Regions from separate parts of the Allobosea sp. P4_E12 genome, predicted to be linked through region 2. Evidence: riboswitches for the same ligand, from Rfam matches in the RefSeq annotation. Region 2 holds a riboswitch; each other region holds the start of a gene.
What was found. A riboswitch is a leader RNA that binds a small molecule or an ion and turns the genes downstream of it on or off. The one in region 2 is predicted to bind cobalamin.
Positions count from the first base shown of each region.

Region 1: another riboswitch for cobalamin. It lies ahead of AC1DW9_RS25240 (CbtB domain-containing protein); the one in region 2 lies ahead of AC1DW9_RS02305 (ribonucleoside-diphosphate reductase subunit alpha).
Region 3: another riboswitch for cobalamin. It lies ahead of AC1DW9_RS11400 (TonB-dependent receptor plug domain-containing protein); the one in region 2 lies ahead of AC1DW9_RS02305 (ribonucleoside-diphosphate reductase subunit alpha).

Region 1 covers NZ_JBFUIY010000023.1:40,556-48,687, reverse strand. The annotation lists gene cobN (cobaltochelatase subunit CobN) at 1-1,143, opposite strand, end outside; gene cobW (cobalamin biosynthesis protein CobW) at 1,147-2,196, opposite strand; gene AC1DW9_RS25250 (DUF1636 family protein) at 2,201-2,590, opposite strand; gene AC1DW9_RS25245 (CbtA family protein) at 2,640-3,380, opposite strand; gene AC1DW9_RS25240 (CbtB domain-containing protein) at 3,393-3,623, opposite strand; cobalamin riboswitch at 3,611-3,793, opposite strand; gene cobU (bifunctional adenosylcobinamide kinase/adenosylcobinamide-phosphate guanylyltransferase) at 3,934-4,458, shown strand; gene cobO (cob(I)yrinic acid a,c-diamide adenosyltransferase) at 4,472-5,083, shown strand; gene cbiB (adenosylcobinamide-phosphate synthase CbiB) at 5,187-6,167, opposite strand; gene cobD (threonine-phosphate decarboxylase CobD) at 6,179-7,195, shown strand; gene AC1DW9_RS25215 (D-2-hydroxyacid dehydrogenase) at 7,272-8,132, shown strand, end outside.
Region 2 covers NZ_JBFUIY010000002.1:40,999-47,708, reverse strand. The annotation lists gene AC1DW9_RS02310 (ribonucleotide-diphosphate reductase subunit beta) at 1-407, opposite strand, end outside; gene AC1DW9_RS02305 (ribonucleoside-diphosphate reductase subunit alpha) at 533-3,439, opposite strand; cobalamin riboswitch at 3,558-3,759, opposite strand; gene cobF (precorrin-6A synthase (deacetylating)) at 3,943-4,704, shown strand; gene AC1DW9_RS02295 (efflux transporter outer membrane subunit) at 5,134-6,633, shown strand; gene AC1DW9_RS02290 (efflux RND transporter periplasmic adaptor subunit) at 6,630-6,710, shown strand, end outside.
Region 3 covers NZ_JBFUIY010000007.1:201,864-209,995, forward strand. The annotation lists gene AC1DW9_RS11385 (ABC transporter ATP-binding protein) at 1-89, opposite strand, end outside; gene AC1DW9_RS11390 (FecCD family ABC transporter permease) at 89-1,114, opposite strand; gene AC1DW9_RS11395 (ABC transporter substrate-binding protein) at 1,111-1,956, opposite strand; gene AC1DW9_RS11400 (TonB-dependent receptor plug domain-containing protein) at 1,977-3,920, opposite strand; cobalamin riboswitch at 4,041-4,241, opposite strand; gene ccoS (cbb3-type cytochrome oxidase assembly protein CcoS) at 4,259-4,435, opposite strand; gene AC1DW9_RS11410 (heavy metal translocating P-type ATPase) at 4,432-6,639, opposite strand; gene AC1DW9_RS11415 (FixH family protein) at 6,645-7,169, opposite strand; gene ccoG (cytochrome c oxidase accessory protein CcoG) at 7,204-8,132, opposite strand, start outside.

The DNA.
Region 1 (8,132 bases), on a different contig from region 2:
GGACATGACCAGGGCGAGGTTGCGCTCGGCAGCCGGCTTGCCGGCCAGCGCGATCCAGCCTGAGGCGAGATCGGCAAGGGCGGCGACACCATCGCGATCAGGAACCAACCGGCGGCTCGTCAGGCCGGTCCTGCTGTCCGTCATCTCGGCCTTGAAGGCGACGGGCAGCGCCCCCAACCGTCCGTCGAATTCAGGCAGCGCCACCTGCATGGCGAGGTCGGCCCCGGAAAGCCCGCGCGGCGAGGCCTCCCAGGCGTCGCGCGGGCTGCCGACCGGCACGGCCTGCAGGATCGGGCAATCGGCGGTGTCCAGCACGAAATCGGCGCTGTTGCGGGCCGAGAACGCGGTGGTGGTGATGATGGCGGCGGGCTTGCGCGCGGCGATCAGGGCCGCAAGTTCGCCGGTGACGGCCGGGTCCTTCAAGCTCGTAAGGGCCAGAATCAACGGGGCATGGCCGCGCGCACTCAGCGCCTCTGCGATCGCCTCCGCCATGGCGGTGTCTCCGGCGGCGACGCTGGAGCGATAGACCAGGATCGGGACTAGCGCGTTCGCGACGGGGCGCTGTGAGAGCGCTTCACGCCATGCGAGCGGAGCACCGCCCGCACCAAGGGCGAAGAGCGCGGGCAAGGGAGTGGGCGCGAGGTCCGAAGCATCGCTTTCGCGGCGAAGGAACGCATCCACCCGTCCAAGCAGCCGGTGCATATTCTCCGCACCGCCGCCGGCGCGGAAATAGGCGAGAAGCTCCGCCGCGAAATGCGGTTCGACGGTGCCGTACTCGGCCAGCCGCTCATCAGGCCGGTCGTCGCCGGGCAGCACGACGAGCGGTATCCCGCCCCGTCGGCAGATTTCCGCAAGCTGCTCGATGCCGTAACGCCAGTAGTCCAGCCCGCCGAGACAGCGGATCAGCACGAAGCGCGAATGCGCCACCGTCTTCTCGACGAGAAAATCGACGGAGAGCGGGTGTTTCAGCCGGCGCAGCGAGGCGAGCCTGACGGCGAGCTCGCTTGCGCCGGCCGCGGCCGTCAGCGCCGAAAGGTCGCTGTCGGCGAAGGAGAGCACCAGCACATCCCCTGGCGGCAGGGCGAGATCGACGGCGTCTTCGCCGTCGTCAAGCCTGATCTCGCTTGAGGGGAGGAGGTGCATGGCTCAGCCCGCGAGGGCGGCCTCCACGGACTTGCGATCAAAGCCCTTCAGGCCAATCACCACGAGGCGACCATCCTTGGCTTCGCCGGCCGCCCAGGCGCGGTCGTAATGATGGCTGACCCGACGCCCGACACCCTGGACGACGAGCCGCATCGGCTTACCGGGAATCGCCGAAAAACCCTTCAGGCGCAGCACGCCCTCGGCCTCCGCGGCCCTGGCAACGCGGGCCGCCAGCTCCTCGGGCGATGTCGCCGCGGCGAGAGCGAAATCGAGGCTTTCGAAATCGTCGTGGTCGTGGTCCTCGGCGCTCTCATGGTGCGAGGGGCGTCCAGCGAGATCGGCCTCGGCAGCCGCGTTGAGGCCAATAATCAGGGCGGGCTCGACCTTGCCATGGGCCGTCTCGACGATCTTGATCGCCTTCGGCAGATGCGCGGCGATCTCGGCCTTGACGCGTTCGCGGCCGGCCGCATCGACGAGGTCGCTCTTGTTGAGCAGGATCAGGTCGGCGCAGAGGATCTGGTCCTCGAACACTTCTTCGAGCGGGTTGTCGTGCCCGACCGCGGCATCCTGCGCCGCCTGCGCAGCGAGAGCGGCGGGATCATCCGCGAACTGGCCATCCGCCACGGCCGGACCATCGACCACGGCGATGACACCATCGACCGTGACACGTGACCGAATGGCCGGCCAATTGAACGCGTTGACCAGCGGCTTCGGCAGGGCAAGCCCCGAGGTCTCGATCAGGATGTGTTCCGGCGGGTTCGGCCGGTCGAGCAGCTTTTCCAGCGCTGGCACGAAGTCGTCGGCGACGGTGCAGCAGATGCAGCCATTCGGCAGCTCGACGATGTCCTCCGCGGTGCAGCCGGAAATGCCGCAGCCGTCGATGAAGGAACCGTCGAAGCCGAGATCGCCGAACTCATTGACCAGCACGGCGATGCGCTTGCCCCCTGCATTCTCCAGCAGGTGCCGCACCAGTGTGGTCTTTCCGGCCCCGAGGAAGCCGGTGATGATCGTGCAGGGGATCTTGCCCAGCGAGCGGGCTTGGGGAGCGTTCATGATCTCATCCTTGTTGGCGCGCCGGGAGAGGCGGTACGCGCGCGACCACGCCCTTGCGGAACGAAGCGGGTCTTTCTTTCCAGGGAACGATACCGTTTGCGCTGGCTGCAAAGCTTGCAGCTGCGTCAACGATTTCGGCGATATGGGTGTCTGCGTCGAGATCGCCGATCAGATAGGTCCATTTGCCGTCGGCCGCCAAGGCGACGGTGCAGGGGCGATTGCAGACCGCGAGGCAGTCGACGGGTTCGACCGGAAGCGTCCCGCCGTCGCGCGCGATGCGTTCGCGCAGCGCCTCGGCAAAACCCAGTCCGGGCTGGTCGTAACCCTCCGGCAGGTCCGCCCGCGCGCGCCGGCAGGCGACGCAGACGAAAATGGTGACATCGCCTTCGGGCATAGGCCGGTTCCTTTGCTTCCGGCGCGATCCCGGGGGATCGCGCTCAGCGTCAGGCCTTGGCCGGGGCTGCGGCACGGCGCGTCGCCCAGGGCCAGAGCACGCCGACGGCAAAGCCGGTAGCGAGCCAGAGGGCAGCCTGGAGCGCGAGCGAGAGCGCGGCGAAATGCGCTGCGATTTCGGCCGGGACCTTGCTCTCCGGGGCGGCGGGATGTGGTGCGCCGATCAGATGCGGGACGAGCATGGCAAGCACGGCAAGTGCCCGCAGCCAGCTCGCCTCCGTCCGCAGGAAGACCCAGAGGCCGCCGGCGGTGACGAGCGCGGTGGCGATCCACCAGGTCTGGCGGTGGAGCAGTTCGGCTGACGCGCTGCCGGGCAATTCCGGTGCGAGCCCGGTCGCCGGCACGAGGCCGAAGGCCAGGAAGCCGCAAGCCGCCCAGATCAGTGCGGTCCGTTCAGTGATGGCATCGCCCGCTGCGATCATGCCGCCGAGCAGCAGGGCGGCAAAGCCGATCGCGGTCGCAATGGTGACGATGGTGGTGAAGGCCGTGCGCTGCAAGCCGTCCTGTGGCTTCCACTCGGCGTGGTCGGCTGCGTCGGCGCCGCCATGGGCAAGGACGATCCTGGCATCGCCGGTGAAGCTGGCGTGCTGAAGCTCGGCTGCGCGCAACGCCGTCTCAAAGGTTTCCGCCTTGAGGATCAGCGGCGTGGTGGTGACATGCTGGAGTGCTGCGACCAGGAGCCCAGCAAGAAGCCCGGCCAGAAGACTGACCGTGAGAACACGATTGACCATGTTGCCTTTCCCTCAGTGGCAGGGAAAGGCGAGGGTGTGGCGCGTGTCGTGGGCTGCGTTGTGAACGCTGGTCGAATGGGCGAAGCCGACGGTGAAGATCAGGGCTGCGCCGAGTGCCAGGGCAGCTGCGACAGCCTTGACGCGCTCGGATGCGCTGGCCTGGGTGGTGATCGAAGCCGTATTCGTCGTCATCTCGGTCTCCTTGGCCACCCCGCCGGCAGCCCGCTGGATTGCATCACTCATCGACGGCAGGTCTCCTGGCTCGCGGGTCCGGATCTCTCGCCGCCTTCCCGGGACAATCCCAGTGGCCGATGGCGCGAAACTCGCCGCTTACAGTTGCGGGGGCAGCCGCGGTATCGCACCGCGTTCCCTTTTCACCTCCTTGCAGAGGCACCGTCGGGGATGATCATTAGCCATCTGCACGGTGCTGTGCAATGCAGCGATCGTGATTGCGAGCGCAGTGAAGCGATGTGATCTCTGATGGCCTGTCCCGGCTTGTTTCGCTTCGCTCGCCAGGTCCGTTCCTTAGGCTGATCTTCCCTGGGTTGAGATTTTGGCAGTGGCAGCGATCCTTTCCCCTCTTACCCTCGTTCTGGGCGGCGCCCGCTCCGGCAAGAGCCGCCATGCCGAGGCCCTGATCGAGATGGTGCCGGCGCCCTGGATCTATCTCGCCACGGCGCAGGCCTATGACGATGAGATGCGCGCCCGGATTGCCGAGCACCGCGCCCGCCGGTCGCAGGATTGGATGACCATCGATGCGCCGCTGGCCCTGGCGCAGGCGATCCGCGCGGTTCCCGCGGGGCAACCTGCCCTGGTGGACTGCCTGACGCTCTGGCTGACCAACGTGATACTGGCAGAGCAGGATGTGGCGGCTGCAAGCCGGGAACTGGTCGAGGCCTGCGTTTCGGCACGTGGCCCGGTGGTCCTGGTTTCCAACGAGGTCGGGCTCGGTATCGTGCCCGAGAATGCGCTCGCCCGACGGTTCCGCGACGAGGCGGGGCGGTTGCACCAGATGCTTGCGGCGCGGGCCGACCGGGTGATCTTCATGGTCGCCGGTCTGCCGATGCAGGTGAAATGAGCAGGAGGTTCCGATGACGATCGATGCTGACGAGGCCGCCCGCCACAAGGCCAAGATGGAAAAGCGCAAGGCGGTGCAGGATGCCGAGGTCGCCGCCAAGACGATCGAAAAGGGACTCCTGATCGTCAATACGGGGCCAGGCAAGGGCAAGTCGACCGCCGCCTTCGGATTGATCCTGCGGGCTCTCGGCCATGACTGGCGCGTCGGGGTGGTGCAGTTCATCAAGGGCGCCTGGGCGACAGGTGAACGCAAGGCGCTCGACGCCTTCGGCGATCGCATCGTCTGGCACACGATGGGCGAAGGCTTCACCTGGGAAACGCAGGACAAGGCCCGCGACATCGCTGCCGCCGGGCGCGCCTTCGCCAAGGCCAAGGCGTTGATGGACGATCCGGAGATACGCCTGCTCGTGCTCGACGAACTCAATATCGCGCTGCGCTACGACTATCTGCCGCTGGCGGAGGTGGTCGAGACATTGGCGAGCCGGCGCCCTGATCTGCACATCGTCGTCACCGGCCGCAATGCCAAGCCCGAGTTGATCGCCGTCGCAGACCTCGTCACCGAGATGACGGTGGTCAAGCATCACTTCGCGGCGGGCGTGAAGGCACAGGCCGGGATCGAGTTCTGAGGCCAGGGCATCGACCCGAAACGTGGATCGCAGCTTTCGGGAAAGTCGAAGCAAACACAGAAGGTGAGATCGTCGTTCCCGATGCGATGCCCGGTCCGATGAACTAGAGGGCGAGCGCGGTGACGGCCCCCGCAACGGCGAGCCCCCACAGCAGCAGACACGCCCTCCGATAGAGAGCGAGCGCCCGCCGGATATCCGCCGCTTCCGCTTCGGCCCGGCCGTCCCCCATCCACCCGTCGTCGACCCTGACATCGCCATAGACGCGCGGGCCCGCCAGCCGGAGGCCGAGCGCACCTGCCATCGCGGCTTCCGGCCAACCGGCATTGGGCGAACGATGATGGCGGGCATCGCGTCGGACAGCTCGCCACGCATTGGCGGGGTCTGACGTTTTGTCGAGTGCGGCGGCTGCGGTCAGCAGCAGCGCGGTGAGGCGAGAGGCGGGAAGGTTGACGAGGTCGTCGAGACGCGCCGCCGCCCAGCCGAAGGCGAGGTGGCGCGGTGTCTTGTGGCCGATCATCGAATCGGCGGTATTGATCGCCTTGTAGAGCGCGCCGCCCGGCAGGCCGCCGACGCCGAGCCAGAAAGCCGGAGCGACGATCCCGTCCGAGAAATTCTCGGCAAGGCTTTCGATTGCGGCGCGGGAAACTCCGGCTTCGTCGAGGGTTTCGGGGTTGCGGCCGACAATCATCGAAACGGCGATGCGTCCGCCTTTGAGCCCGTCCCGCTCCAGTCCTTCGGCGACCCGTGCGACATGCTCGTGCAGGCTGCGCTGTGCGATGAGGCTGGAGGCGACGAGCGCGAGGGGCAGCCAGCCCAGCGGGCCGAGGCCGCGGCAGAGCAGGGTCAGCCCCCATGAGATGGCGAATGTGGCGGCAAGCAGCAGCGCGAGGGCGAGGCCGCCGGCCGCCTTGCGCACGATGAAGGAGGCGCGCTCGCGATTGAGCATCCGGTCGAGCCGGGAGATCAGCGCACCGATCCAGGTGACGGGATGGCCGATCAGCGCATACAAGCCCTGGGGGTAGCCGAATCCCGCCTCGATGATCAGGGCGGCGGCGAGGAGCGGTAGGGAATCGGACAGGCTCATGCGGGGCGGGAATGGCTGAGGCGGCAGGCAAGGTCTGGCATGGCGGCGATCTGGCACAGGCGAAGGCGCTGTTCCCGGAGGCGCCCGAGCCATGGATCGATCTTTCGACCGGGATCAATCCCATCCCCTATCCGGTTCCTGCGCTGCCGTTAAGCCTCTGGCAGCGCCTGCCGGGAGTGCGGGACGAGGCGGCATTGCTCGCTGCGGCACGCGAGACGTACCGGGTGCCCGAGACGGCCGGCATCGTCGCGGCGCCCGGCACTCAGATCCTGATCGAACTGCTGCCGTGTCTTGCGAACACCGGGCCAGTCGTCGTGATCGGCCCGACCTATGCCGAACATGCGGTGGCCTGGCGCAAGGCGGGGATGGACGTGCGGGAGAGCGCAACGCCCGCGGAGGCGGGCGATGCGGGCGTGGTCGTGCTGGTCAACCCGAACAATCCCGATGGGCGGGTGATTGAGCGCGCGCAACTCACGGCGGTTGCGCGTGACCTGGCCGGACGAGGCGGGTTGCTCGTCATCGACGAGGCCTTCATCGATTTCATGCCCGAGGCGAGCCTGATCCCCGAGCTGCCACCGGCGACGCTGATCCTGCGCTCCTTTGGCAAGACTTACGGGCTTGCCGGCTTGCGTCTGGGTTTCGCGATCGGCGAGGCGCGCCTGACGGAGGCCTTGCGTGCCGCGCTCGGTCCCTGGGCCGTCGCGGGGCCGGCGCTTCATATCGGGGCGCAGGCGCTCAGTGACACGGACTGGCTCGCGGCGGCCGCCGGTGCCCGGGCCAGCGATGCCGCCCGCCTCGATGCCTTGCTGGCGTCGCGAGGCGTGATCGTTGGCGGCACCTCCCTGTTCAGGCTGTTGGCGACGCCGGACGCACCGGCACTCTTCGCCCATCTCGGCCGCGACGGCATCTATGTCCGCCGCTTTCAGAACAATGCGAGCTGGCTACGGCTTGGCTTGCCCGGCGACGAGCCGTCCTGGCAGAGGCTCGCCGCTGCTCTGGCATCCTTTCTGCCTCCTGATGCCGCCTAGGGGGCGCATGCATGGAAGGGCGGGACGGAGCCGTTTCGCATGATTAAGCTGGGTTTTGTCATCACGGGGGAATGCAATGAAGCCTTGGCCGCAGGAAAGAGAACTCACGATCGGCTTCGCGCATGCCGCCTACCAGTTGGGAGCGGAGTTCTCCGCGCGGGCGCGCGCCGCGAGGAGCTTTGAGGTTCGCAGCCTCGATGAACTCAAGGCGCGCGCGCCCGAAGCCGATGTCCTCGTCGTCTCCGGACTCTGGCGCAACGAGCTGATCGCCGCCTGCCCGCGCCTGCGCTTCGTCCAGTCGATCAGCGCCGGCACGGATCAGTTCGACAAGGCCGCCTTCGCCGCGGCCGGCATTCGCCTCACCAGTGCGCAGGGGGGCAATGAGCGCGCCGTTGCCGAACACGCGATGGCGCTCATCCTGGGCCTTACCCGTCAGATCCACCTCGCTCGCGACAACCAGATGGCAAAGCATTGGCGGCCGATGATCGGTGATCGCGCCCGACGCGAGGACGAGCTCGGCGGCAAGACGCTTGTCATCGTCGGCCTTGGACGGATCGGCCTGCGTTTGGCGAGGTTGGCTGCGGCTTTCGGTCTGCGCATCATTGGTGTGCGCCGCAGCGAGCGGCCCGTATCAGGCATCGATGCGATTGTGGCGACGGACAAGCTGGGCACGGTTCTGGCTGAGGCCGATATCGTGGCGTTGACCTGCCCGCTGACGCCCGAGACCGAAGGACTGATCGGCAGCGAGGCGCTGGCCGCCATGCGTCCGGGCTCTCTCCTGATCAATGTTGCGCGTGGCCGTGTCGTCGACGAGGCGGCGCTGCTGGCGGCGCTGGGTTCGGGGCGCCTGGCTGGCGCCGGACTCGACTGCTTCCATGACGAGCCGCTCCCACCGGCCTCGCCCTTCTGGGGGCAGCCGAACGTCATCGTCACCCCG
Region 2 (6,710 bases):
CATTCCGGATTGGTGAGATGACGGTAGATCGCGAGCACGATGTTGTTGGCGACGAGGCTTTCCGAGGCCGCGAAGAAGCCGAGATTGCGCTTGATCGTGCGGCGCTCGTCCTCGGTCAGCCCGTCCTTCGACTTCCACAGAGCGATATCGGCCTGCATCGAGACCTCTGTCGGCATCCAGTGATTGTTGCAGCCGGCGAGGTATTTCTCCCAGGCCCATTTGTACTTGAGCGGCAGGAGCTGGTTCACATCGGCGCGGCAGTTGATCATCCGCTTCTCGTCGACGCTGACGCGGCCGCCGGAGCGATCGATCTCGCCGAGGCCGGTGGCATCGGCAGAGGTTCCGCCGGGCGCGGCCGGATTGAGATCGAGGGCGGTGGCAGGCTTGCTGTCTGACCAGTCGAGCATGATGAATATCCAATCGGGTCTGAATGTCATGGCCGGGTCTGCCCCGGCCGTCCGTATCGTTCGCTATCGGGCAGGGCCGGGCATCCATGCGCGCCGCGAAGGCGAGCGTGGATGCCGCCGCTGCCTCACTGGCAGGCTTCGCAGGTCGGATCGTCGATCGAGCAGGCGTTCGGCACGGCCATGCCATTGTCGAGCGGGATGTCGACGAGGATCGGCTTGGACGCGACGGGGACCGTTGCCGACACCGCGTTGAGCTTGCCGTCAGTGCCCTTCAGCGTCGACTTCTCGACATGGGTCGCCGAGAGCGCGCGCAGGTAATAGGTCGTCTTCAGGCCGAGCCGCCAGGCGAGGCGATAGGCCTCGTCGAGCTTCCTGCCGGAAGGCTGCGCCATGTAGAGATTGAGCGACTGGCCCTGGTCGATCCATTTCTGACGGCGTGCGGCGGCGCGGATCAGCCAGCTTGTCTCGATCTCGAAGGAGGTTGCGTAGAGCGCCTTGAGATCGTCGGGGACGCGGTCGATCTGACTGACCTTTCCGTCGTAGTATTTCAGGTCCGAGACCATGACCTCGTCCCAGAGATCGCGCGCCTTGAGATCGCGGACGAGGTCGGCATTCACGACCGTGAAGTCGCCCGACATGTTCGCCTTGACGTAGAGCTGGCTATAGGACGGCTCGATCGACTGCGAGACACCGACGATGTTGGAGATCGTTGCGGTAGGGGCGATCGCCATGCAGTTCGAGTTGCGCATGCCGGTGGTCTTCACCCGCTCGCGCAGGCTGTCCCAGTCCAGCGTCGTCGAACGATCGAGCTCGACATCGCCGTCGCGGGCCTCCGAGAGGATGTCGAGCGAGTCGATCGGCAGGATGCCCTTCGACCAGAGCGAGCCTTCGAAGCTCGGGTAGCGACCGCGCTCGGCGGCAAGATCGACCGAGGCCGAGATCGCAAACCAGCTGATCGCCTCCATCGAGGTGTCGGCGAAGGCTACGGCACCCTCGGACGCCGCGGGCAGGCGCAAGGTCTGCAGCGCATCCTGGAAGCCCATGATGCCGAGGCCGACCGGGCGGTGGCGCAGGTTCGAGCGGCGTGCCTCGGGGATCGTGTAGAAATTGATGTCGATGACGTTGTCGAGCATCCGCATCGCGGTCGCGACCGTCTTGCCGAGCCTGGCCCGGTCGAGCCCGCCCGCCGTCACATGGGCTGCGAGGTTGATCGAGCCCAGATTGCAGACGGCGACCTCGTCGGCCGAGGTGTTCAGCGTGATCTCGGTGCACAGGTTCGAGGAATGCACCACGCCGGCATGCTGCTGCGGCGAGCGCAGGTTGCAGGCATCCTTGAAGGTCATCCAGGGATGGCCGGTTTCGAACAGCATGGTCAGCATCTTGCGCCAGAGATCGAGCGCGTTGAGGCGCTTGAACACCTTGATCTCACCGCGCTCGGCCTTGGCTTCATAGGCCTCATAGGCCGCCTTGAACGGCTTGCCGTAGAGATCGTGAAGGTCGGGCGTCTCGTCGGGCGAGAACAGCGTCCACTGGCCTCCGGCGGCGACGCGCTGCATGAACAGGTCGGGGATCCAGTTCGCCGTGTTCATGTCATGGGTACGGCGGCGGTCGTCGCCGGTGTTCTTACGCAGATCGAGGAACTCCTCGATGTCGACATGCCAGGTTTCGAGATAGGCGCAGACCGCGCCCTTGCGCTTGCCACCCTGGTTGACGGCGATCGCGGTGTCGTTGGCGACCTTGAGGAACGGCACGATGCCCTGGCTCTCGCCATTGGTGCCCTTGATATGAGCGCCAAGGCCACGCACAGGCGTCCAGTCATTGCCCAGCCCGCCGGAATATTTGGCCAGCAGGGCGTTGTCCTTCACCGCTTTGAAGATGCCGTCGAGATCGTCCGGCACCGTGGTCAGGAAGCAGGAGGAGAGCTGCGGCCTGAGGGTTCCTGCGTTGAACAGGGTCGGCGTCGAGGCCATGAAGTCGAAGGAGGAGAGCAGGTCGTAGAAGGCGATCGCCCGGGCCTCGCGGTCGATCTCGCGGATCGCCAAACCCATCGCGACACGCATGAAGAAGGCCTGCGGCAGCTCGAAGCGATTGCCTCGGACATGCAGGAAATAGCGGTCATAGAGCGTCTGGAAGCCGAGATAATCGAACTGGAGGTCGCGCTCCGGCTTGAGCGCAGCCGCAAGGCGGGCGAGATCGAAGCGTCCAAGCTCGGGATCGAGCAGCTCGTTGGCGATGCCGGTCTTCACATAGACGTGGAGATAGTCGCCGTAACGTACTGACATTTCTGCCTGAGTCGCCTGTTCCGGACGACCGGAGACGAAGCTCAGCGCCTCGCGGCGGAGCTTGTCGAGCAGGAGGCGAGCCGAGACCTTGGAATAGTTCGGTTCGGTCTCGACCAGGGTGCGCGCAGCCAGGATCGGCGCCTGCGCCAGCTCATCCTGACTGATGCCGTCATAGAGGTTGCGCTGCGCTTCGCTCAGCACGGCTTCAGCCGAGACGCCGTCGAGCCCGGCGCAGGCTTCGCGAATGACCGTGGCGAGGCGAGCCCCATCGAGCGGCACGAGCGCGCCGTCGGCTGCCTTCATGCGCAGCACCGGCGCGGAGGCGACCACAGGCTTCGCTTCCGCCTTGGCGCGGGCCCGTTCCTGGGCTCGTTCCTCGCGGTAGAGCACATAGGCGCGGGCGACCTTGTGGTGTTCGCTGCGCATCAGCGCGAGTTCGACCTGATCCTGCACATCCTCGATATGGAAGGTACGGCCGGCATCGGCGCGCCGCGTCAGCCCGGCGACGATCTGCTGGGTCAACTCCGCGACGATGTCGTGGATTCGGCGCGAGGCAGCGGCGCTGCTGCCCTCGACCGCCAGAAAGGCCTTGGTCAGAGCGACGCTGATCTTGGAGGCGTCGAACGGGGTGACGCTGCCGTTGCGGCGGATCACCTGGTAGCCCGGTTCCGCGGTCGATCGCGCATCGCTGCCTTGCGACGCGATCGGGCTGAACGTCTCAGGGCGGATGGTATCGGTCGCGAGGGACATCGGCTTTCAAACCCCAATCTGTAGGGGGCAAAGGCCAGGCGGAGTCGCAACGGAGAATGTCGCAGCGACGAGCGCCCGCAGACATGACCAAGCGATCCACCGGGACACCCCGCCCGAGGACGATTCTGCTGTCGCGGCAGGTCTCCTGGCTCGCGGGTCATCGCTCTTGTCCCGTCTTCCCAAGGCCTGGCGGCCTCAGTGACTGATAGTCTGGACAAGTACTCGCCGCTGACAGTTGCGGGGGCAGCGCCGGTTTCGCACCGGCTTCCCTCTTAGCTCTCGATCTTGCGACTCGAGAGACCGTGACCACCATATCTAGTGGCTATCGCGACAATTCTGTCAACAGCTTGCCACGGCCTATTCGTTGGCCTGTGAAGAGCGGGGAGTGGTCGAACTATGCGGCGATCGGCCTCGAGGGCGTCATGGCGCAGCTGCTCGCGCTGTCGCCCCACGTGCTATGGCTGCCGAACGGTGGGCCATCTGAGCCCCGACTTGGAGGCCGAATGCGCAAGATCCTGATCATCGGAATTGGTGCCGGCAATCCCGACTATGTCACGGTCCAGGCGATCAACGCCCTCAACCAGGCCGACGTCTTCTTCATTCCCGACAAGGGGACAGAAAAGGCCGCGCTCGGACGGCTGCGGAAGGACATCTGCGAGCGCTTCATCGAACGATCGGATTATCGCCTGGTTCCGGTGCCGATCCCGGAGCGTGCCCCCGCCGGAACGAATTACCGTGGCAGCGTCGACGAGTGGCATGCGCGTATTGCCCATGACTACGAGGGCCTGTTCACGGAAGAACTCGGGGACGGTGAATGCGGAGCCTTCCTCGTCTGGGGTGATCCGACGCTCTATGACAGCACGCTGCGGATCGTCGAGCATATTCGCGCCAGGGGCTTCGCTCTCGAATACGATGTGATCCCGGGCATCAGCAGCGTGCAGGCCCTTGCGGCGCGACACCGGGTCGCCCTCAACCGGATTGGCGAGCCCGTGCTGATCACCACGGGACGCAAACTGGCGGAAGGCTTTCCCAATAACCTCGATAGTGTGGTCGTCATGCTCGACGGGGACCAGGCCTTCAAGAGTGTCGCGGGTGAAGATCTCGATATCTATTGGGGCGCCTATCTCGGCACCAAGGACGAGATTCTGATCGCCGGAAAGCTCTCGGAGGTGATGGGCGATATCGAGCGCATCCGGCGCGAAGCGCGAGAGGAAAAGGGCTGGATCATGGATACCTATCTGCTTCGGAGACGCGACGAGGACTGAACGGCGCAATCCGCGCATGACGACAAAAGGGTCCTTATGTCTTCGATTGGCCCCGTCGGGTGGATTGCTCCATCGTGTCACTGTCGCGGTTCGCCGGGTTGTTTGCCCGGAGCGAAGAAGGAGAGCCATTGCGCCGGACCACCCGATGGCCGATCTCAGCCGTCGAGAGCGCGGCGGATGGTATCGCGGTCGCGCTGGCTGCCGGATCAGCCCGAGTTGGTCCTGGCTCAGACGTCGATGAACCGCTTTCGCGGGGCTGGCGCCTTGCAATTCGCGAGGCCGCTTTGTAGGCGTTCAAGATAGCCAGAGATCGGCACTCCGCGGGATCTTCGTCTTTGGAATCATTCTGAAATACGGCGCCTATGACCGCCGATCTGCGCTCTTTCCGCCTGGAATGGAAAGGTCGCCAATGCGGCGGACATGGACGGGATGCACTCTCGCGACAGGCTGATATCGGATTGGACGAGGCTGCTCGCGCTGCCTGTTCTGCTCTGCCTTGGCGCCTGCTCGGTCGGCCCCGACTACGTCGCGCCGACGCAGGATCTGCCCACCCAATGGAATGGCGCCGCTTCGGCTGCGCGGCCTCCCGCTCGGTCGGAGTGGTGGCGGCAATTCAAGGATCCTGTGCTGGATGGGCTCGTGACCGAAGCGGTTGCAGGCAATCTCGATGTCGCCCAGGCGAAGGCGCGGATTCGCGAAGCGCGAGCGAGCCGGGTCCAGGCGATCGCGCCGCTGTTTCCTCAGGTCAATGGTTCAGCATCGGCAACGCGTTCGCGTTACGCCACAAGCTCCGATTCAGGGGGCGGCAGCGGCATGAGCAACAGCTTGCGCGCGGGCTTCGACACCTCCTGGGAGCTCGACATCTTCGGCGGGCGCGACCGCGCCGTCGAAGCCGCGACCTATGGCGTCGATGCCGCCGACGATGATCTCGACGGAGTACTGCTGACGCTCATTGGGGATGTCGCTTCGGCTGTCATCGAGGCGCGCGGCTACCAGGCGCGCATTGTGCTTGCCAAGCGGACGGTCGAAACCCAGCGGGTGACCGAGGCACTGACGCGGGTCCGCTTCCAGGCCGGCGATGTCTCGGCGGTCGATACGGCGAGGGCGGTGGCGCAGGTCGCGAGCACCGAGGCGCAGATTCCGGCCCTTGAAACCGCGCTGTCGCAGACCCAGCACCGTATCGCGGTGCTGGTTGGCCGCCCGCCATCCGCTATGGGCTCGCGCTTGACCGGCGCTGCGAAGGTGCCGGCGACGCCCGCGCCACCGCAAGCCGGCGTCCCGGCGGACGTGCTGCGCAACCGGCCGGATGTCCGGCGGGCCGAGCGCAGTCTCGCCCAGGCAACGGCACGGATCGGCCAGGCCGAGGCGGTTCGCTACCCTTCCGTGAGCCTGACCGGCAATATCTCGACCTCGGCGCTGAAGCTCGGCGACCTCGCGAAGAACAGCGCGATCGGCTGGTCGATCGGCCCATCGCTGAGCGTGCCGATCTTCAATGGGGGCGAACTCGCGGCCGCGGTCGATGTGGCGCGCGCCCGGCGCGACCAGTCGGATGCGGCGCTTCGGCTCGCTGTGCTGAGCGCCCTGCAGGATGTCGAGGACGCACTGGTTGGATTGCGGCAGGAGCGACTGCGGCTGGCCAGCCTGTCGACGGCGGCTGCGGCTTCCGGTCAGGCGGCGCAGCTGTCCCAGGCGCTCTACCAGTCGGGCGGCGCCAGCTTCCTCGACGTGCTTGATGCGCAGCGCTCGCAGTATAGCTCCGAGGATTCGCGGATTCAGAGCCAGATCGCGCTGGCGACCCGGTTCATCGCCCTCAACAAGGCGCTTGGCGGTGGCTGGCTCCGGCCGGTCGAGGTCTCCCGCCCGCGCGTCGAGGATCCGCCGCAGGGGCCCCGCCTGCGTGCTGTCTCCCTGGAGGTCCCGAGCCCATGACGTCGCGCCGTGCCTTCATGCTGCTGCTTGTCCTGGGCATGCTGGGGGCGGGTGGCTATGCCCTGCGCTCGCAGCAG
Region 3 (8,132 bases), on a different contig from region 2:
ATTTCGCCTGCCGAAAGCGCGATATCGATGTCGCGCAGGATCGGCTTCCCGCCGAGCGTGAGCGAAACTCCCGAGGCTTCGATCTTCATCAGACCTCCCGCCGCAGGCGATGGATCAGGTGGAACAGGAAGGGGGCTCCGATCAGCGCCGTGACCACACCGAGCTTCAGCTCGGGCCGGATCGGGGCGAGGCGCAGAGCGGTATCGGCTGCGAGCGTCAGGATCGCTCCGCCAAAACCGCTGACGAGCAGCAGCCGGCCCGGTCGGTTGCCGACCAGCGGGCGCAACAGATGCGGCACGACGAGGCCGACGAAGCCGATCGCGCCGGTGACCGCGACCGCGCTGCCGACGGCGAGTGCAGCTCCGCCGATTAGTCGGGCGCGCAGCCAGGTCAGGTCGAAGCCGAGACTCTTGGCCGTGTCCTCGCCCAGGGTGAGAGCGTCGAGGGCAGGTGCGGTCGAAAGCAGCAGCAGCCAGCCGAGGAGCATCGGCGGCAGCACGAGCCAGACATGGAGCAGGCTGCGATCCGCGAGCGAACCCATCAGCCAGAATACGATTTCCAGCGCGGCGTAGGGATTTGGCGCGAGGCTGAGCGCAAGCGCGGTCATCGCACCGGCGAAGCTGTTGATCGCAACGCCCGCGAGGATCAACGTCATCGTTCCGGCGCCGCGCCCCATGAAGGCGTAGAGCAGAAGCGTTGCCAGTGCGGCGCCGGCCATGCCGCCCAAGGGGAGGGCGAGCGCCATCGTCGCCGACAAGCCGCTGTAGAAGACCACGACCGCGCCGAAGGCGGCGGCGCTTGAAATTCCGAGGATTCCGGGTTCGGCAAGCGGATTGCGCAGCAGGCCCTGCATGGCGGCGCCGGCAAGCCCGAGACTGAAACCGACGAGCGCGCCCAGCAGCGCGCGCGGCAAGCGCAGCTCGACAAGGACGAGCGCCGGCAGGGTCTTCCGTCCGGCGAGGGCGTCGGCGAGGGCCGCCTTGATGTCGAGTGGGGCATACCCCACCGCCATGGAAACGAGCATCATGGCCAGCATCAATAGGGCCAGCATGACAATGAGCCGCGCCAGCTTCGGCGTCGTCGCTCGTACCGTTTCCTGAACCGCCAATGTCATGAGCGCGATCCTTGCGTACGGGAGGCGGCAAGCAGCTCGATCGCATCGAGCACGGCCGGTCCGGCGCAGGTCCAGAGTTTCGAGGGGAGGGCGACGAGCCTGACCCGCTCGCCGAGCTTCGTCAGGAGCGGATGATGAAGGATCTCATGGGCGAGCGAGGGCGGCCCGCCCGGCGTGGTGTTGAGGATCAGCATGTCGGCCTGTCCGAGCGCGACGGTCTCCAGCGCGATCTGGCCGTAATTGTCGATGCCGAGTTCGGCGGCGAGATTGGTCAGGCCGGCGCGGGTCAGGATCTCGTCCACCAGCGAGCCGCGCCCGACCGTGAACCCGTTCGGCCGCAGGACCAGCGCCCTGGGATGGCCCGCGCTTTGGTTGGCGGCGAGCGTGTCGAGGCGCCGGTCGATCGCTGCGATCAGGGCCGCGCCGCGTTCTGGCTCGCCGAGCAGGGCCGCCATCTCGGCGATCTGGGCACGCATTTCAGCGAGATTGCGCGGCACCCCGAATTCGCGGACGGGAACACCGGCCTTCTTCAGCAGCGCGACCGTGCTGCGCGTCGTGTAGGCGCCAGCGATGATCAGATCGGGCTTGTAACTCAGCACCTCCTCCACCAGACCGTGATTGGCCGGGATGGTCTTGGCAATCTCGGCCATGTTGGCGTTGCGCGGGTCCTGCGAGAGCCAGGTGACCGAGGCGATGCGCTCGCGCTCGGCGAGCCGCAGCACCAGTTCGTCCGAGCACATGTTGAGCGAGACGATGCGGGATGGCTTGGCCGGCGTTTCGGCGGCCGTCAGGCCGCCGAAACCGAGCAAGAGGCCAAGCGCCAGAACGGCGCCGCGAGTCATCGCGCGGGCCGCCCAAGGCTTCACAGCGTTACCTTCAGGCCGCCATAGGCGCTCAGACCCGGCACCAGGAAGCCGACGGGGTTCTCGTAGCGCTTGTCCAGCAGGTTATCGATGCGGCCGAAGACACTGAGCCTGTCCGTCGCCTTGTACTCGGCGGCGAGATTGACGATGGCCGCACCCGGCGCCCGCATGCGCGAGATCGAGAAGTCACGGTTTCCGTCGACGCGCTCACCCACATAGATCAGCGTCGCCGAAAGGGTGAGCTTGTCAACCGGGGTCCAGCTCGCCGTCACGCTGGCCTTGTGACGGGGACGGCGCAGCAGTTCCTGCCGGGCGATGTCGTCCTTGGCGATGGTGAAGGTGTAGTCGGCCCGCACCTTGAACTGCGGCGAGATTTCGAGCGCGGTAAAGGCCTCCACCCCCTTGGTCGTGGCCTTGCCGATATTGGCATAGGAGTTCCGCGCCACGTTGGTGACGATCAGGTTCTCGATGTCGTTGTGGAAATAGGTGGCGCCGAACCGGACCTTGTCATCGAGGAGAGGCTGCTCGAAGCCAAGATCCCAGCCGCGGCTTTCTTCCGGCTTCAGGTTGGGATTGCCGAAGAAGTTGAAGGCCGGGCGAGAATCGCTGAAACGCTCGCTCAGGGTCGGGGCCTTGAACCCCGTGCCATAGCTCCCCTTCAGCTTGGTTTCGATTTCCGGCACGATATAGGCTGGCGCGAAGCGGTAGGTCGTGTGGCCGCCAAAGGTCTCGTCATCGTCGTAGCGGATGTTCGAGACCATGAAGAGCCGGTCGCCGAAATTCGACTGGAGTTCGGCAAAGGCGCCCGTATTGCCGTTGGATGCCGTGAGCGCGCGGGTTTCCAGCCGTTCGCGCTCGTATTGCAGACCCATCACCAGGGTCTGCCCCTTCATCAGCTCAAGGTCGCCGCGCCAGTCGACCTTGGTGCGCTCGCCGAGATTCTCCGTCGGCAGGCCGAGGATACCAATCGCATTCGGCGTGCGGCCGGTGCGGTCCTGATTGCTGTAGGACAGGCCGAAGCGATTGACGAAGCGCCCACCAAGCGGATCCCAGACGACCTCTCCGCGGGTGAAGGCCTGCTTGTAGTCCTGGCTGCTGCGGAAGCTGCTGGGCGTGCTCGGAAAGCCGGAATCGCCGGTGAAGAGCAGGTAGCCGTCAGTGTGGCGGCCGACCCAGTTCAGCGACAGCGTATCGGACAGCGCGACGCCGAACCGGGCCGAATAGGTCCAATTGTCGTAGGAATTCGGGTTGACGCGGCGCCCCGACGGCACGAGCCCGGGAGGCGTCACCGGGGTCGAATCCGATTTGAAATGGGCGATGCTGAGGGCGTAGTTGAAGCGGTCATCGCCGCCGCTGAGGCCGACCGACTGGTTGAAGGTGCCGTATGAGCCGGCCTCGGCTCGGGCCGTGAGCTTCGGCGGACCCTCGCCACGCTTGGTGGTGATCGAGATGACGCCGCCCAGCGCGTTGGCGCCGTAGAGGCCGCTTTGCGGTCCGCGTAGCACTTCGATGCGCTCGATGTCGTCGGTCAGCATCGAGCCGAAATCGAAGGAGCGGTTCGGGGTCGACGGGTCGTTGGCCTCGATGCCGTCGATCAATACCTTGACGTGGTTGGAGTTGGTGCCGCGGATGAAGACCGAGGTCAGCCCGCCCGGCCCGCCGGTCTGCACGATATTGAGGCCGGGAACGGCGGCGAGCGCCTGCGGCAGGGTCCGGCGCTGCTCGCGCTCGATATCACCGGCAGTGATGACGGTCACGGAATTGGCGATCTCGCGCGCTGGCGTGGGTCGCGTCGTCGCGCTGACGACGATTTCGTCGAGGGCAATCGATTCGGTGGCTGACTGGGCGGATGCCTGGTTGGCGGGGAGGGAGCCGGCGGAGACAAGGAGCGACAGGGTGATGAGCAGCCGGCTGCGCCGGGCAACCTTGGGAGGACGGATCACGATGGAACCTCGGGCGTTGACGTCTGTGGCACGTCACCGCGAACGCGAGGCCCCGTCCGCTGCCCTTAGCCAGCGTGCAGTTCAACAAGCGATCGAAACACCCCGTCCGAACGTGTTCGCGTGTGACCACGGCTGACGGCAGGTCTCCTGGCTCGCGGGTCGGTGCCTTGTCGCCGCCTTCCCAGGTCCGAGGGCCCCAGTGGCGTGTGGCGAAAGGCTCGCCGCTTACAGTTGCGGGGGCAGCCACGGCATTGAATGGCGAACCATCCGCACCGCATTCCCTTTTGATCCCCTAAGGGAACCGTCGCTGGCGAGGTAAGGCCGGAACGGCCGCTGCGTCAATGATCGTTGGTGCGGGTGTCCCCAGGCGAACGCAGGTCGTCATCCCTCAAAATGCGCCAGCTCGGTCCCTCGAGATCGCTGAACTGGCCGGTGCGCATGCACCAGAAGAAGGCCGCCAACCCCAGCAGTCCGAGACCGAGTGCCAGGGGGAACAGGATCACCAGGATATTCATGACGCCACTCCCGTATTCTGCCGCGGCAGGCCGCGTCCCGCGCGCAGCGCGTTGAGCGTGACCACCAGTGACGAGCCCGACATCGCGACGGCTGCGACGAGCGGCGTCGCGAAGCCCGCGACGGCAATCGGCACCGCGACGGCATTGTACAGCACCGCAAACCAGAGGTTTTCCAGCATGAGGTTGCGCGCCCTGCGGGCGATGCGCAGGCTGTCGGCGACCGGCATCAAGCTGTCGCCGATGAAGACAATGTCGGCCGAGGCCTGCGCCAGGTCGGTCGCGCTGATCGGCGAGATCGAAACATGGGCCTTGGCAAGGGCCGGAGCGTCGTTGAGCCCGTCGCCGATCATCAGCACCTTGCGCCCCTTGGCGCTGAGCCGGTCGAGCGCCTTGAGCTTCTCGTCGGGACGCAGGCCGGCTTCGGCCTCCGTGATACCGAGGGCCGAGGCGACCGGCGCGACAGCTTCGCTTCGGTCGCCGGAGAGAATGCGGATCTCGAGGCCGAGACCGCGTAGCGCGGCGATACAGTCGCGCGCCTCCGGCCGGATCTTCTGATCGACCGCGAAGATGGCGCATTCAGTGCCATGGCGCCAGGCGATCAGGGAGGCTGAGGGATGGCGCGCGGCGACGATGGCGGCTTCCGCCCCGGCCTCGCAATAAGCGACGCTGCCGAGACGGGTCTCGATCCCATCCACAATCGCGCTCAGGCCTGCGCCGTGATTTTCGCTGACATCGCTCGCAGGAGCAGGATGGCCGGCGGCACGGGCGATGGCGCGGGCGAGAGGGTGGCGGCTCGCGGCTGCCAGCCTGCCCGCCGCCTGCAAGGTTGCGGTATCGATCTCAGCGCCATTGACCAGATCGGGGTCCGGCAGGGTGAGGGTGCCGGTCTTGTCGAAGACAGCGACATCGGCTTCGGCCAGGCGCTCCAGCGCATCGCCCTGTTTCAGCATGACCTTGCGCTTGAACAGGGCAGACGCAGCAACGACCTGCACGGCCGGAATCGCCAGCCCCAGCGCGCAGGGGCAGGTGATGATCAGGACGGTGATGGCGATGATCAGTGCTTCGGGCCAGGGCAGGCCGAAGGCCATCCAGCCCAGCAGGGTCGCGAGCGCCGTGGCGTGGACGAGAGGGGCGTAGACCCTTGCCGCCCGATCGGAAAGCTTGACATAGCGGGAGCGGCTTTCGACCGCGCGCGCCATCAGGGCATCGATCTCGTCGAGCAGGGTGCCGCTGGCTGCGGCTTCGACCTTGACGGTCAGGGCCCCGGAGAGGTTCACGGTGCCGGCATAGACCTGCGCGCCGGCCATGACGGCATGCGGCAGGGTTTCACCGGTGACGAGGCTCTGGTCGATTTCGGAGGAGCCGGTCTCGATGATGCCATCGACACTGACGCGCTCGCCCGGCTGGATCAGGACGCGGTCGCCGGGCACGATGGCCGCGATCGGCGTCACCATCGCCTCGCCATTCGGCATCAGCCGGGTCGCGGTTTCGGCCTTCAACGCGGCAAGATTGCCAGCGAGGTCGCGCGTGCGGCGGCGCATCAGCTGGTCGAGATAGCGCCCGATCAGCAGGAAGAAGATCAGCATCACCGCGCCGTCGAAATAGGCATGCTCGGCGTGGTTCCAGGTCACCACCACCGACATGCCGAGCGCGAGCACGATGCCGAGCGTGATCGGCACGTCCATGTTGACGGCGCGGGCGCGCAGAGCCCGGAGCGCACTCTCGAAGAAGGGGCGGCCGGCATAGGCGGCGGTTGGCAGGGCAATCAGCGCCGAGAGCCAGTGAAAGAAGTCGCGCGTGACCGGATTGATGTCGCTGCTATTGCCCGACCAGACCGAGACGGAGAGCAGCATGATGTTCATCGAGGCGAAGCCGGCGACGCCGAGATAGCGCAGCAGCCGCCTTTCCTCGCTTGTGTCGTCCTCACGGCCGGAGGCGGGCAGGAAAGGGTAGGCCTTGAAGCCGAGCCGGGAGAGGCGCTCGATCACGGCCTCTGGGCGCAGTACGCCTTCCGTCCATTCCACCGTGACGCGCTTCAGCGCGAGATTGACCCGGGCGCTGAGGATACCGGTCTCATGGGCAAGGCCGTTCTCGATCGCGTGCATGCAGCCGGCGCAGCGGATGTTCTCCACCGCGAGTTCCATGCCCGCGACGCCGCTTTCGCGATGGCGGATGAAGACGGAGAGATCCTGCTGCGCGGCCATGAGCCTCACTCCTTCAGCATCATGCGGCTGCGGGAGGAGAAGGCCGGGTCCCGATCGCGCTTTGCCTCGACCACCAGGGTCCAGGCGCCGGCATGCAGCCCCGGCACCGTCGCGGAATAGTGGCCCGGGGCAGTTTCGGTCAGCGTCACCTCGCGGTCCTGCTGCCGCGTCGCCGGGTGCTGGAGCTTCGCCTCGACTGCGAGCCCTGTGACAGCTGCGCCCGCCTTGTCCTTCAGCAAGAGCGAAACGACCGCGTCGGCGCCGGCACGCACGACCTCGCTCTGGGCCAGCCAGCCGCGTGCGGCCTGGGCCTGCATGCGCGCGATCTCGCCGTTGAAGCGCTGGCTGGTCTCGTAGGCGCTCTTCACATCGGCGCCGGGCATCGTCCGGATGGCCGAGACCATCATCACGCCATTGACGCCCGCGACCACGATGAAGAAGCCGATCATGCCGAAGAGCACGGCACGCCCGCTGAGCTCGAAGGGCCGGCGCCGAGTTGGCGCCGGTGGGGCTGGAAAATCGATCGGCATGATGAAGCCTCCGCAACAGTTCATGATGCGTTCTCTAGGGAGCGATGAAATGATCCCCGGCGGTCACGACCTCTCCGGCGAACAGGTCGGATGCGGTGAAGGTGATCGTCTGGGATTTGTCGAGAGGAATGCCGGCCGGCACTGTCACCAGCGCGCGGATCTCGCGCGAGGAATCGGGGTCGACCGTGATGATCGGGCGAAGATCGGCCGTCGCCTGGGTTCCGACGGTCTCGACCCGGATACCGGGCAGGCCGGAGACGGTGAGCGCGAAGGGACGGGAATCCGGGCGTTTGTTCAGCAGGCGGATGGTGTAGGCGTTGCGGATCGAGCCGTCGCTGAGCGTCACGAAGAGCGGGGTGCGCTCGTGCAGCACGGAGATTCCCGCCGTGCTGCGGGTTGCGAGCTGGTAGATCATGGCTCCGCCGACGAGCCCGATCAGCGCGGTGTAGATCAGGGTGCGGGCGCGGATCAGGCGATAGACCGGCTTCTGGCCAGCGATACGCCGCTTGACGTTGTCGTCGGTGTCATAGGCGATCAACCCGGCCGGGCGGTTGATCTTGAGCATGACCGTATCGCAGGCATCGATGCACAGGCCGCACTGGATGCAGTCCATCTGCGAGCCATCGCGGATGTCGATACCCGTCGGGCAGACCGCGACGCACTGGTAGCAGTCGATGCAATCGCCAGCCGGCTCGTTGGCGGCACGCAGGCGCGTGGCCTGCTTGACCGAGACGCGCGGATCGCCGCGATCGTAGCGATAGGTGACGTTGAGGGCGTCGTCGTCGGTCAGCGCTGCCTGGATGCGCGGCCAGGGACACATGAAGGTGCAGACCTGCTCGCGCATGATCCCGGCGAGCGCATAGGTGGTGAAGGTCAGGATGCCGATCCAGACATAGGCCGAGAGCGGAGCCGTGAAGGTCGCGAGTTCCCGCACCAGGGTTGGCGCATCCGCGAAATAGAGCA